Regions from separate parts of the Streptomyces sp. NPDC049687 genome, predicted to be linked through region 1. Evidence: riboswitches for the same ligand, from Rfam matches in the RefSeq annotation. Region 1 holds a riboswitch; the other holds the start of a gene.
The links. Region 1 has a riboswitch for thiamine pyrophosphate ahead of thiC (phosphomethylpyrimidine synthase ThiC). Riboswitches for the same ligand answer to the same signal wherever they lie in the genome.

Region 1 (4,493 bases):
CAGCAACAGTGAGATGAGGGTGCCGAGTACGGCGACGGACGTACAGGCCGAGAGACCGTGGCACAGATACAGGGCGATCAGCATGATGGCGCTCGACCCCACCACGGCCACGAGCAGCGGGTTCGAGCCCTGCAGGATCGCGGGCAGGATGAAGAAGTTCAGGATCAGGAAGCTGGCGGCGAGCGCCACCAGCGCCATGACGCCCCGCAGCCGTCCGACGACCACGACGGCGACGGCGAAGATGACGGCCAGCACCGTCATGGGAACACGGCGGTTGACGTCGGTGACCGAGTACTGCAGGTCCTTCGGCGCCGAGGGCTCGTAGGCGACCACGACCTTCTCGCCCTCGTGCAACTGCCGCGACTGGTCGGGCTGGACGATCTCGGTGAACGTCCGGCCCTTGTCGTCGCCGGTGTCCACGCGGATCGTGGCCTTCTTGCAGGTGCCGTTCGCCTCTTGCTCGGCGGTGGAGCCCTCGGCTGTGGAGGTGTCGCCGGTCGGGGCGTCGGCGGAGGCGTTCACCGACTGGCAGCTCACGCTCACGACTTTGGTGACCGTGGCCTGCTGGGTCTGCCGGTCGAAGCCGACCCCGGTGCGCTCGTGCGAGGGGGCCCCACCCGGCCACAGCACCACCAGCCCGACCAGCACGGCCGCGGCGAACGGGATGAGGATCGCCGCGATGACCTTGCGGAGATGCTTGGAGACGGGGGCGGCCGGGCCGTGACTGTGGCTGTGCCCGTGCGTATGCCCGTGCCCACCACCGGAACCGGGACCGTCCCCGCCACCACGACCATCGCCGTGCCCGTGGCCTCCGTTGTGCCCGTCACCGGGACCGTGCCCGTGGCCCCCGCCGTGCCCGTCACCGGGACCGTGCCCGTGGCCCCCGCCGTGCCCGTCACCGGGACCGTGCCCGTGGCCTCCGTTGTGTCCGTCACCAGGGCCGTGGCCCGGCCCGCCAGGGACTCCACCATGCCCCGGCCCCACCGCGGAACCAGGGCCATATCCCGCACCGGGCGGGCGGCCCGGCCCATAGCCCCGTGGGTTGTCGTGCCCGCGGCTGTCTGCGCTGTTGAAATCGCGGTCCCCCCCGCGTCCTTGAGCGGGACCGCTTCGGGGGCCGTTCACAGGGCCTTGCCCAGGACTGTGCGCAGGGCCTTGCCCAGGACTGTGCGCAGGGCCTTGCCCAGGGCCGTGCCCACTACCGCTTCCAGGGCCGTTTCCGGGGCCGCCGCCGACCCCGGGCCTGCGGGGCGGCTCGGATGGCGGGTACGGGGGCTGGTGTGTCGTGGTCACCGCCCGATCATCGCAAGAACGACGGAGGCCCACTGTTCACCGCGCCACAAATGACGCTAGCGTGGAGCCACCTTTGCACACGCGGGAGCTCGGAGCACCGGGCTGAGAGGGCGCTGACCTCCGTCTTTGCGATGTTTCACGTGGAACGTCACTTGACTTAGTGATGTTTCACATGGAACGTCGGCAGACGGTAGCCGCTGCGTCGACCGCCGAACCTGTTACCGGGTAATGCCGGCGTAGGGAGTAGGTCTCATGACCAACAAGGACGCACGCACGCCTGCCTTCACGCAGAACGCGGCCAGCGATGAGGCGGCCGACACGGCCGACGCAAACACGGCCGACGCGACCAGTGAGAAGGCCGGGAAGTCCATCGGCTGGCACAAGGGGTACATCGAGGGCACCCGCCCCGACCTGCGTGTGCCGGTTCGCCAGGTGCACCTCACCAACGGGCAGTCGGTCACCCTGTACGACACCTCCGGCCCGTATACCGATGCGCTCGTCGACACCGACGTACGCAGGGGCCTGGCGCCGCTGCGCGAGAACTGGATCATCGCCCGCGGTGACACCGAGGAGTACGCGGGTCGTCCCGCCCGTCCCGAGGACGACGGCATCAAGCACACCTCGCCGCGCGGCGGACTGCGCAACCTCGACGCGGTGTTCCCGGGACGGCCGCGTCTGCCGCGCCGCGGCCGGGACGGCAAGGCGGTCACCCAGCTGGCGTATGCGCGTCGGGGGGAGATCACGCCCGAGATGGAATTCGTGGCTCTCAGGGAGAACGTTTCTCCTGAGGTGGTCCGCGAGGAGATCGCGGCGGGACGCGCGGTGCTGCCGGCCAACGTCAACCACCCGGAGATCGAGCCGATGATCATCGGCAAGCGGTTCCTGGTGAAGGTCAACGCCAACATCGGCAACTCGGCGGTGACCTCCTCCATCGAGGAGGAGGTCGAGAAGATGACCTGGGCGACCCGTTGGGGCGCCGACACGGTCATGGACCTGTCCACCGGCCGCAACATCCACACCACCCGTGAGTGGGTGCTGCGCAACTCCCCCGTCCCCATCGGCACGGTGCCGCTGTACCAGGCGCTGGAGAAGGTCGACGGCAGGGCCGAGGAACTGACCTGGGAGATCTACAAGGACACCGTCATCGAGCAGGCCGAGCAGGGTGTGGACTACATGACGGTTCACGCGGGCGTGCGCCTCCCGTTCGTCCCGCTCACCGCGCGCCGCAAGACCGGCATCGTCTCGCGCGGCGGCTCGATCATGGCGGCCTGGTGCCTCGCGCACCACAAGGAGTCGTTCCTGTACGAGAACTTCGAGGAACTCTGCGAGATCCTCGCCGCCTACGACGTCACGTACTCGCTGGGCGACGGCCTCCGGCCGGGCTCGATCGCGGACGCCAACGACGAGGCGCAGTTCGCGGAGTTGCGCACGCTCGGGGAACTCAACACGATCGCCAAGCGTTTCAACGTACAGACCATGATCGAGGGCCCGGGACACGTCCCGATGCACAAGATCAAGGAGAACATCGACCTTCAGCAGGAGATCTGCGATGAAGCTCCGTTCTATACGCTCGGCCCGCTGACGACGGACGTCGCGCCGGCGTACGACCACATCACCTCCGGCATCGGTGCCGCGATGATCGCCTGGTGGGGCACGGCCATGCTCTGCTATGTCACGCCCAAGGAGCACCTGGGCCTGCCCAATCGTGACGACGTCAAGACCGGTGTCATCACCTACAAGATCGCCGCCCACGCTGCCGACCTCGCCAAGGGGCACCCCGGGGCGCAGGAATGGGACGACGCGCTGTCCGACGCCCGCTTCGAGTTCCGCTGGGAGGACCAGTTCAACCTCGCTCTCGACCCGGACACGGCAAGGGAGTTCCATGACGAGACGCTGCCGGCCGAGCCGGCCAAGACGGCTCACTTCTGCTCGATGTGCGGGCCGAAGTTCTGCTCCATGAAGATCTCTCAGGACATCCGCCGCGCACACGGTGGGAGCCGGGAGGAGATCGAGGAGGGCATGGCCCAGAAGTCGAAGGAGTTCGCGGCGAGTGGCAACCGGGTGTATCTGCCCATCACCAACTGATGCGCCCCGGTAGGTGACGGGGAGCAGTCAGGCCCGGCGTCCTGGGGCCGAAGGCGAGGGCGTCGGTGCTTGACTGGGCTCATGACTGCGCGATCCATGAGCAAAGGTGCCAATCTGCCGGTCGACTCGCCCGTCGTTCGTGCGGAACTCAGCTGGTCCGAGGGGGCCGCAGGACCGGACGTCGACGCCTCGGCCCTGCTGCTGACCGCCGCCGGACGGGTGCGTGACGACGGTGACTTCGTCTTCTACAACCAGCCGTGTCATGCGTCCGGCGCGGTGACCCACCTCGGCAAGCAGAGGGCCGACGGCGTCATGACCGACACCGTCCAGGTGGACCTGGGCTCGCTGGAGAGCGCCGTCGAGCGGGTGGTGCTGTGCGCGTCGGCCGACGGCGGCACCTTCGGGCAGGTGGCCGGACTGACGCTTCGGCTGCTCGGCCCGGACGGGCGGTCCGAACTGGCGCGCTTCGAGATGCGGGCGGAGACGGAGACGGCGTTCATCGGCGGCGAGCTGTATCTGCGCGAGGGACGCTGGAAGTTCCGTGCGGTCGGACAGGGGTACGCCTCCGGACTCGCGGGACTCGCCACGGACTTCGGCATCACCGTCGACGAGGAGCCACCCGACGCGACCGCGCCGCCCACCCCGGGTGCGGCCGCACCGCCGTCCTCCGACGCGTCTGCCCCGCCGTCCCGGGCCATGGACTTCCCACCGTCTCGGACCGGCGCTGCGCCGCCACCTCAGCCGGGCGCGGTACCGCCGGCCCCGCCCGCGGCCTTCCCGCCGCCCCCGCCCGCGGCTGTCCCGCCGCCCACCGGCCCACGCCTGATCAAAGGGGAGGAGCGGCTTCCCGTGGACATGCGCAAGCGGCTGTCCCTGCGCAAGGAGCAGGTCGCCGTCAGCCTGAGCAAGCGGGGAGCCGCGGGGATTCGCGCACGGGTCGTCCTCGTCCTGGACGCCTCCGGCTCCATGGCGTTCCTGTACTCGCGCGGTGTCGTGGCCGACGTGGTGGAGCGCATGGCCGCGGTGGCCGCGCAGCTCGACGACGACGGCGAGATGCAGGCCTGGACGTTCGCCAGCAACCCCGCACGTCTGCCCGACCTCCGCCTCGGCGAACT
Region 2 (4,493 bases), on a different contig from region 1:
AACTCGAACGAGTACGTCGTCTTGCCGGTCGCCAGGATGTCGCGCACGGTGCGTGCGCGGTCCGTCCTGGTGGATGCGGTTCCAAGGGCCATACCCGCAGGTTAACCAGCGGCCGACGGTCACCCAACCGAATGCCGGATATTTGCCCGAATTGTCGGCTTGTTGTCCACCCTTCGGACAGGCCTTCGGCTGAAACCCGACCGGCCCCTCAGAGCTCGCGCAGGCGCTTCGCGAATTCCGCCGCCGCGGCACCCGGGTCGTCCGCCTCGGTGATCGCCCGGACGACCACGACCCGGCGGGCGCCCGCCTCCAGCACCTCGTCGAGGGTGCCGAGGTCGATGCCGCCGATGGCGAACCAGGGGCGGTCGGTGCCGAGGGCGGCGGTGTGGCGGACCAGGCCGAGACCGGGTGCGTGGCGGCCCGGCTTGGTGGGGGTGGGCCAGCAGGGGCCGGTGCAGAAGTAGTCCACGCCCTCCTGGACGGCGGCGGCCTCGGCCTCCGCCTCGGCGTGCGTGGAGCGGCCGATGAGGACCTCGTCGCCGAGAATGGCGCGGGCCGCGGGGACCGGCAGGTCGCCCTGGCCGAGGTGGAGGACGTCGGCGCCGGCGGCGTGGGCGACGTCCGCGCGGTCGTTGACCGCCAGCAGCTTTCCGTGCCGGGCACAGGCGTCGGCGAACACCTTCAGGTGCTCCAGCTCCTGGGCCGCCTCCATGCCCTTGTCCCGCAGCTGCACGATGTCGACTCCGCCGGCCAGGACCGCGTCCAGGAACTCAGGGAGGTCGCCCTGTCGGGTGCGGGCGTCCGTGCAGAGGTAGAGGCGGGCGTCGGCGAAACGGGCGCGGGCGGTGTCGGGCATGCGTGAGTTCCCCCCAGGGCGGCGGCGTACGAGGGCGGCGGACCGGCCCTCGTACGCCCCGGGTGTGTCGGTTGTCTTCCTCTGGTCAGACGGCGAGCGCCTGGGCGCGGCGCTTCACCTCCGTGCCACGATTCTCGCTCAGGGCCTGCGCGGGGGTGCCGGGCAGGCTCGCGTCGGGGGTGAAGAGCCACTCGAGCATCTCTTCGTCCGTGAAGCCGTCGTCCCGCAGGAGCGTCAGGGTCCCGGACAGGCCCTTGACCACCTTGTCCCCGTCGATGAAGGCGGCGGGGACGTGCAGCGCGCGGTTCTCACCGCGGCGCACGGCGATGAGCTGGCCCTCCTTGACCAGCTGCCGGACGCGCGTCACGTCGACATCGAGCATTTCCGCGATGTCGGGCAGGGTGAGCCAGGCGGGGACGAGAGCATCGATCTTTGCGTCAATCTCGGTCACGAGAACAAGCCTGCCATCTGCCACTGACAGTCGGAAGTCGGGCCGCGACGAGTCGCCGGCCGTCCGCGGCGCCGTCGTGGCCGGGCGCGCCCCCGCGACGGAGCCGAACCTCGGCGGAGCCCGGCCCCCTAGGGCCCCGCAGTCGCGTCCTTCAGGGGGCGGGCCGGGTCCGCGAGCGCCTCCGGGTCCATGCGCCGGGCGGCCTCGATCAGGCGGCGGCCCTGGGCCAGGTCACGCGGCCGGCCGACGGCCAGGAGGGCCACCAGGCGGTCCTCGCGCAGCCAGCACACCGTCCACGCCGGGCCGGACCGGTCACCGCGCCACACCATGCGGTCGGCCACGGCGTGGTGACCGGCGTACTGGACGAAGCGGCCGAACTGCTCGGACCAGAAGTACGGCACCGGGTCGTAGACGGCCGGGGGCTCGCCGGTGGCCGCGCCGACGATGTTCGCGGCGACCGTGCGCGGGCCCTGGAGGGCGTTGTCCCAGTGGTGGACGAGGAGCCGTTCGCCGTACCGTCCCGAGGGGAAGGACGCGCAGTCGCCGACCGCGTACACGTCCGGCACGGACGTGCTCAGGTGGGCGTCGGCCACGACCTCGTGGTGCGCGCCGAGTTCGACGCCGGAGCCGGCCAGCCAGGCGGTGGCGGGCCGGGCGCCGATACCGACGACCACGGCGCCGGCGGGCAGCCGGGAGCCGTCGTCGAGGACGACCGCGCCCGGTTCGACACGCTCCACGCGCGCGTGGGTGCGCAGATCGGTGCCGCTGTCGGCGTACCAGGAGGTCATCGGGGCGGCGACCTCGGCCGGCAGGGCACCGGCGAGGGGGCGGTCGGCGGCCTCCACGACGGTGACCGCGCAGCCGGCCTCGCGCGCGGCGGTGGCGAACTCCGCGCCGATCCAGCCGGCGCCGACGACCACGATGTCGTGCTGCCGGGCGAGCACCGGCCGCAGCCGTTCGGCGTCGTCCAGGGTGCGCAGCAGATGGACGCCGGGGACGCCCTCGGCGCCGGGCAGCCGGATCGGTTCGGCACCGGTGGCGAGGACGAGGACGTCGTAGGGGACCGGCCCGGCCTCGGTGTCCACCTCGTGGTCGGCGGGGCGCAGGCCGAGCACCTCGCGGCCGAGCAGCAACTCGATGCCGAGGCTCTCGAAGTCGACGTCGAAGGCGGAGCCCTCGGCCTTGCCGAGCAGGACGGCCTTGGACAGCGGAGGCCGGTCGTAGGGCTGGTGCGGCTCCGCGCCGATCAGCGTGACCGTGCCGTCGAAGCCCTGTTCGCGCAGCGCGACCGCGGTCTGCACACCGGCCATGCCCGCGCCGACGACGACCACCCGCCGCCCCGCCGGCCTGTCTTCTTCCCGCGTCTGCTCGCTCACCTGATCACCATAGACACCTGACGAATAGTCAGTCAGCGGTCGTGTGCCGTGACCTGCTCCACAACGCTCGTACCGCTGCCCTCCTGCGACTCCCAGGCCCAGGTCTCCTCCAGGCGCACCCGGCCGTCGGGCAGTGCGACGACTGTCGACACACAGCGCCCCGAGGACGTCGTCCCGTCGTGCTTGAGCTGGACGTACCGGAAGTCGAGCCGGTCGCCCTCACGGGTACCCACGAGATGCCCGCGTACGACGTCGCCGCCCCCGTAGTCCGCCCAGATCACGCCGTCCCGCTCGTGGTACGTGAAGCGGGTGCGGGTGCCGACCTGGCCCGGGGCCTGGTCGGCGACGGGGGCGAGGACGAGGCCGTCCAGCGAGCCGGGCATGACGAAGGCTCCCTTTACACAGGCGTGGAACCACGGGCTAGGGTGACCCAACGTAGAGCACTCGCGGGAGCCCGGACGCACCGGGCTGAGAGGGAGGCTGGCGGCCTCCGACCGTACGAACCTGATCCGGGTCATGCCGGCGAAGGGAGGGGCTGGACGCCCATGTCGCGTACACGTACATCCGATGTCCTGGTCGTCGGGGGCGGGATCATCGGCCTGGTCACGGCCTGGCGGGCCGCGCAGCGCGGGTTCGCCACGACGGTGGTGGACCCCGAGCCGGGCGGTGGGGCCGCACGGGTGGCGGCCGGGATGCTGGCCGCCGTCACCGAGCTCCACTACGGCGAGCAGACCCTGCTGGGCCTGAACCTGGCCTCGGCCCGCCGCTATCCGGACTTCGCGGCCGAACTGACGGAGGTCACCGGGCAGGATCTCGGCTACCGCCGGTGCGGCACGCTCGCGGTGGCGCTGGACGCCGACGACCGCGCCCACCTGCGGGAACTGCACATGCTGCAGGCGCAGTCGGGGCTGGAGTCGGAGTGGCTCACGGGGCGGGAGTGCCGGCGCCTGGAGCCGATGCTCGCGCCCGGGGTGCGGGGCGGGCTGCGGGTGGACGGCGATCACCAGGTCGATCCCCGGCGGCTGGCCGACGCGCTCGTCACCGCGTGCGAGCGGGCGGGCGTGGTCTTCCGCCGCGCGTGGGCCGAACGGCTGTCCGTGACGGGCGGGCGGGCGTCGGGGGTCGTGACGGGGGACGGCACGGCGTTGGAGGCGGGGCAGGTGGTACTCGCGGCCGGAAGCCTCAGCGGGCGCCTCGCGGGCGTCCCGGAGGACGTACTGCCCCCGGTCCGGCCGGTGAAGGGGCAGGTGCTGCGGCTGACGGTGCCGCCTCGGTTCGCGCCGTTCCTGAGCCGTACCGTGCGGGCCGTCGTCCGAGGGAGTCAGGTGTATCTGGTGCCGCGGGAGAACGGCGAGCTGGTCGTGGGCGCCACGAGCGAGGAGCTGGGCTGGGACACGACGGTGACGGCGGGGGGCGTGTACGAACTTCTGCGCGACGCCCACGAACTGGTGCCGGGGATCACGGAACTGCCGTTGACGGAAACCCGCGCGGGACTGCGCCCCGGTTCCCCGGACAACGCGCCGCTGCTCGGGCCGACGGACCTGGACGGGCTGCTGCTGGCCACCGGGCACTACCGCAACGGGGTGCTGCTGACACCGGTGACCGGTGACGCGATGGCGCACGCCCTTGCCACCGGTGAACTCCCCGACGAGGTCCGTCCCTTCACACCCCGGCGCTTCGGTGCCGCCGCCCTCACGGAGCAGCCCGCGTGAACATCTCGGTGAACGGCGAGCGGCAGGTGGTCGCTCCCGGTACGGCCCTCGACAGCGTCGTACGGTCCCTGACTCCGGCGCCCTCCGGGGTGGCCGCC

Region 2: another riboswitch for thiamine pyrophosphate. It lies ahead of thiO (glycine oxidase ThiO); the one in region 1 lies ahead of thiC (phosphomethylpyrimidine synthase ThiC).

What each region holds. Positions count from the first base shown of each region.
Region 1 is NZ_JBITLN010000003.1:721,508-726,000, forward strand. Features, by position in the region: gene ACIBVL_RS13250 (YibE/F family protein) at 1-984, opposite strand, end outside; TPP riboswitch at 1,365-1,553, shown strand; gene thiC (phosphomethylpyrimidine synthase ThiC) at 1,546-3,378, shown strand; gene ACIBVL_RS13260 (VWA domain-containing protein) at 3,460-4,493, shown strand, end outside.
Region 2 is NZ_JBITLN010000001.1:414,336-418,828, forward strand. Features, by position in the region: gene metF (methylenetetrahydrofolate reductase [NAD(P)H]) at 1-92, opposite strand, end outside; gene thiE (thiamine phosphate synthase) at 209-856, opposite strand; gene ACIBVL_RS01905 (Rv2175c family DNA-binding protein) at 942-1,307, opposite strand; gene ACIBVL_RS01910 (NAD(P)/FAD-dependent oxidoreductase) at 1,436-2,683, opposite strand; gene ACIBVL_RS01915 (hypothetical protein) at 2,716-3,066, opposite strand; TPP riboswitch at 3,120-3,231, shown strand; gene thiO (glycine oxidase ThiO) at 3,229-4,395, shown strand; gene thiS (sulfur carrier protein ThiS) at 4,392-4,493, shown strand, end outside.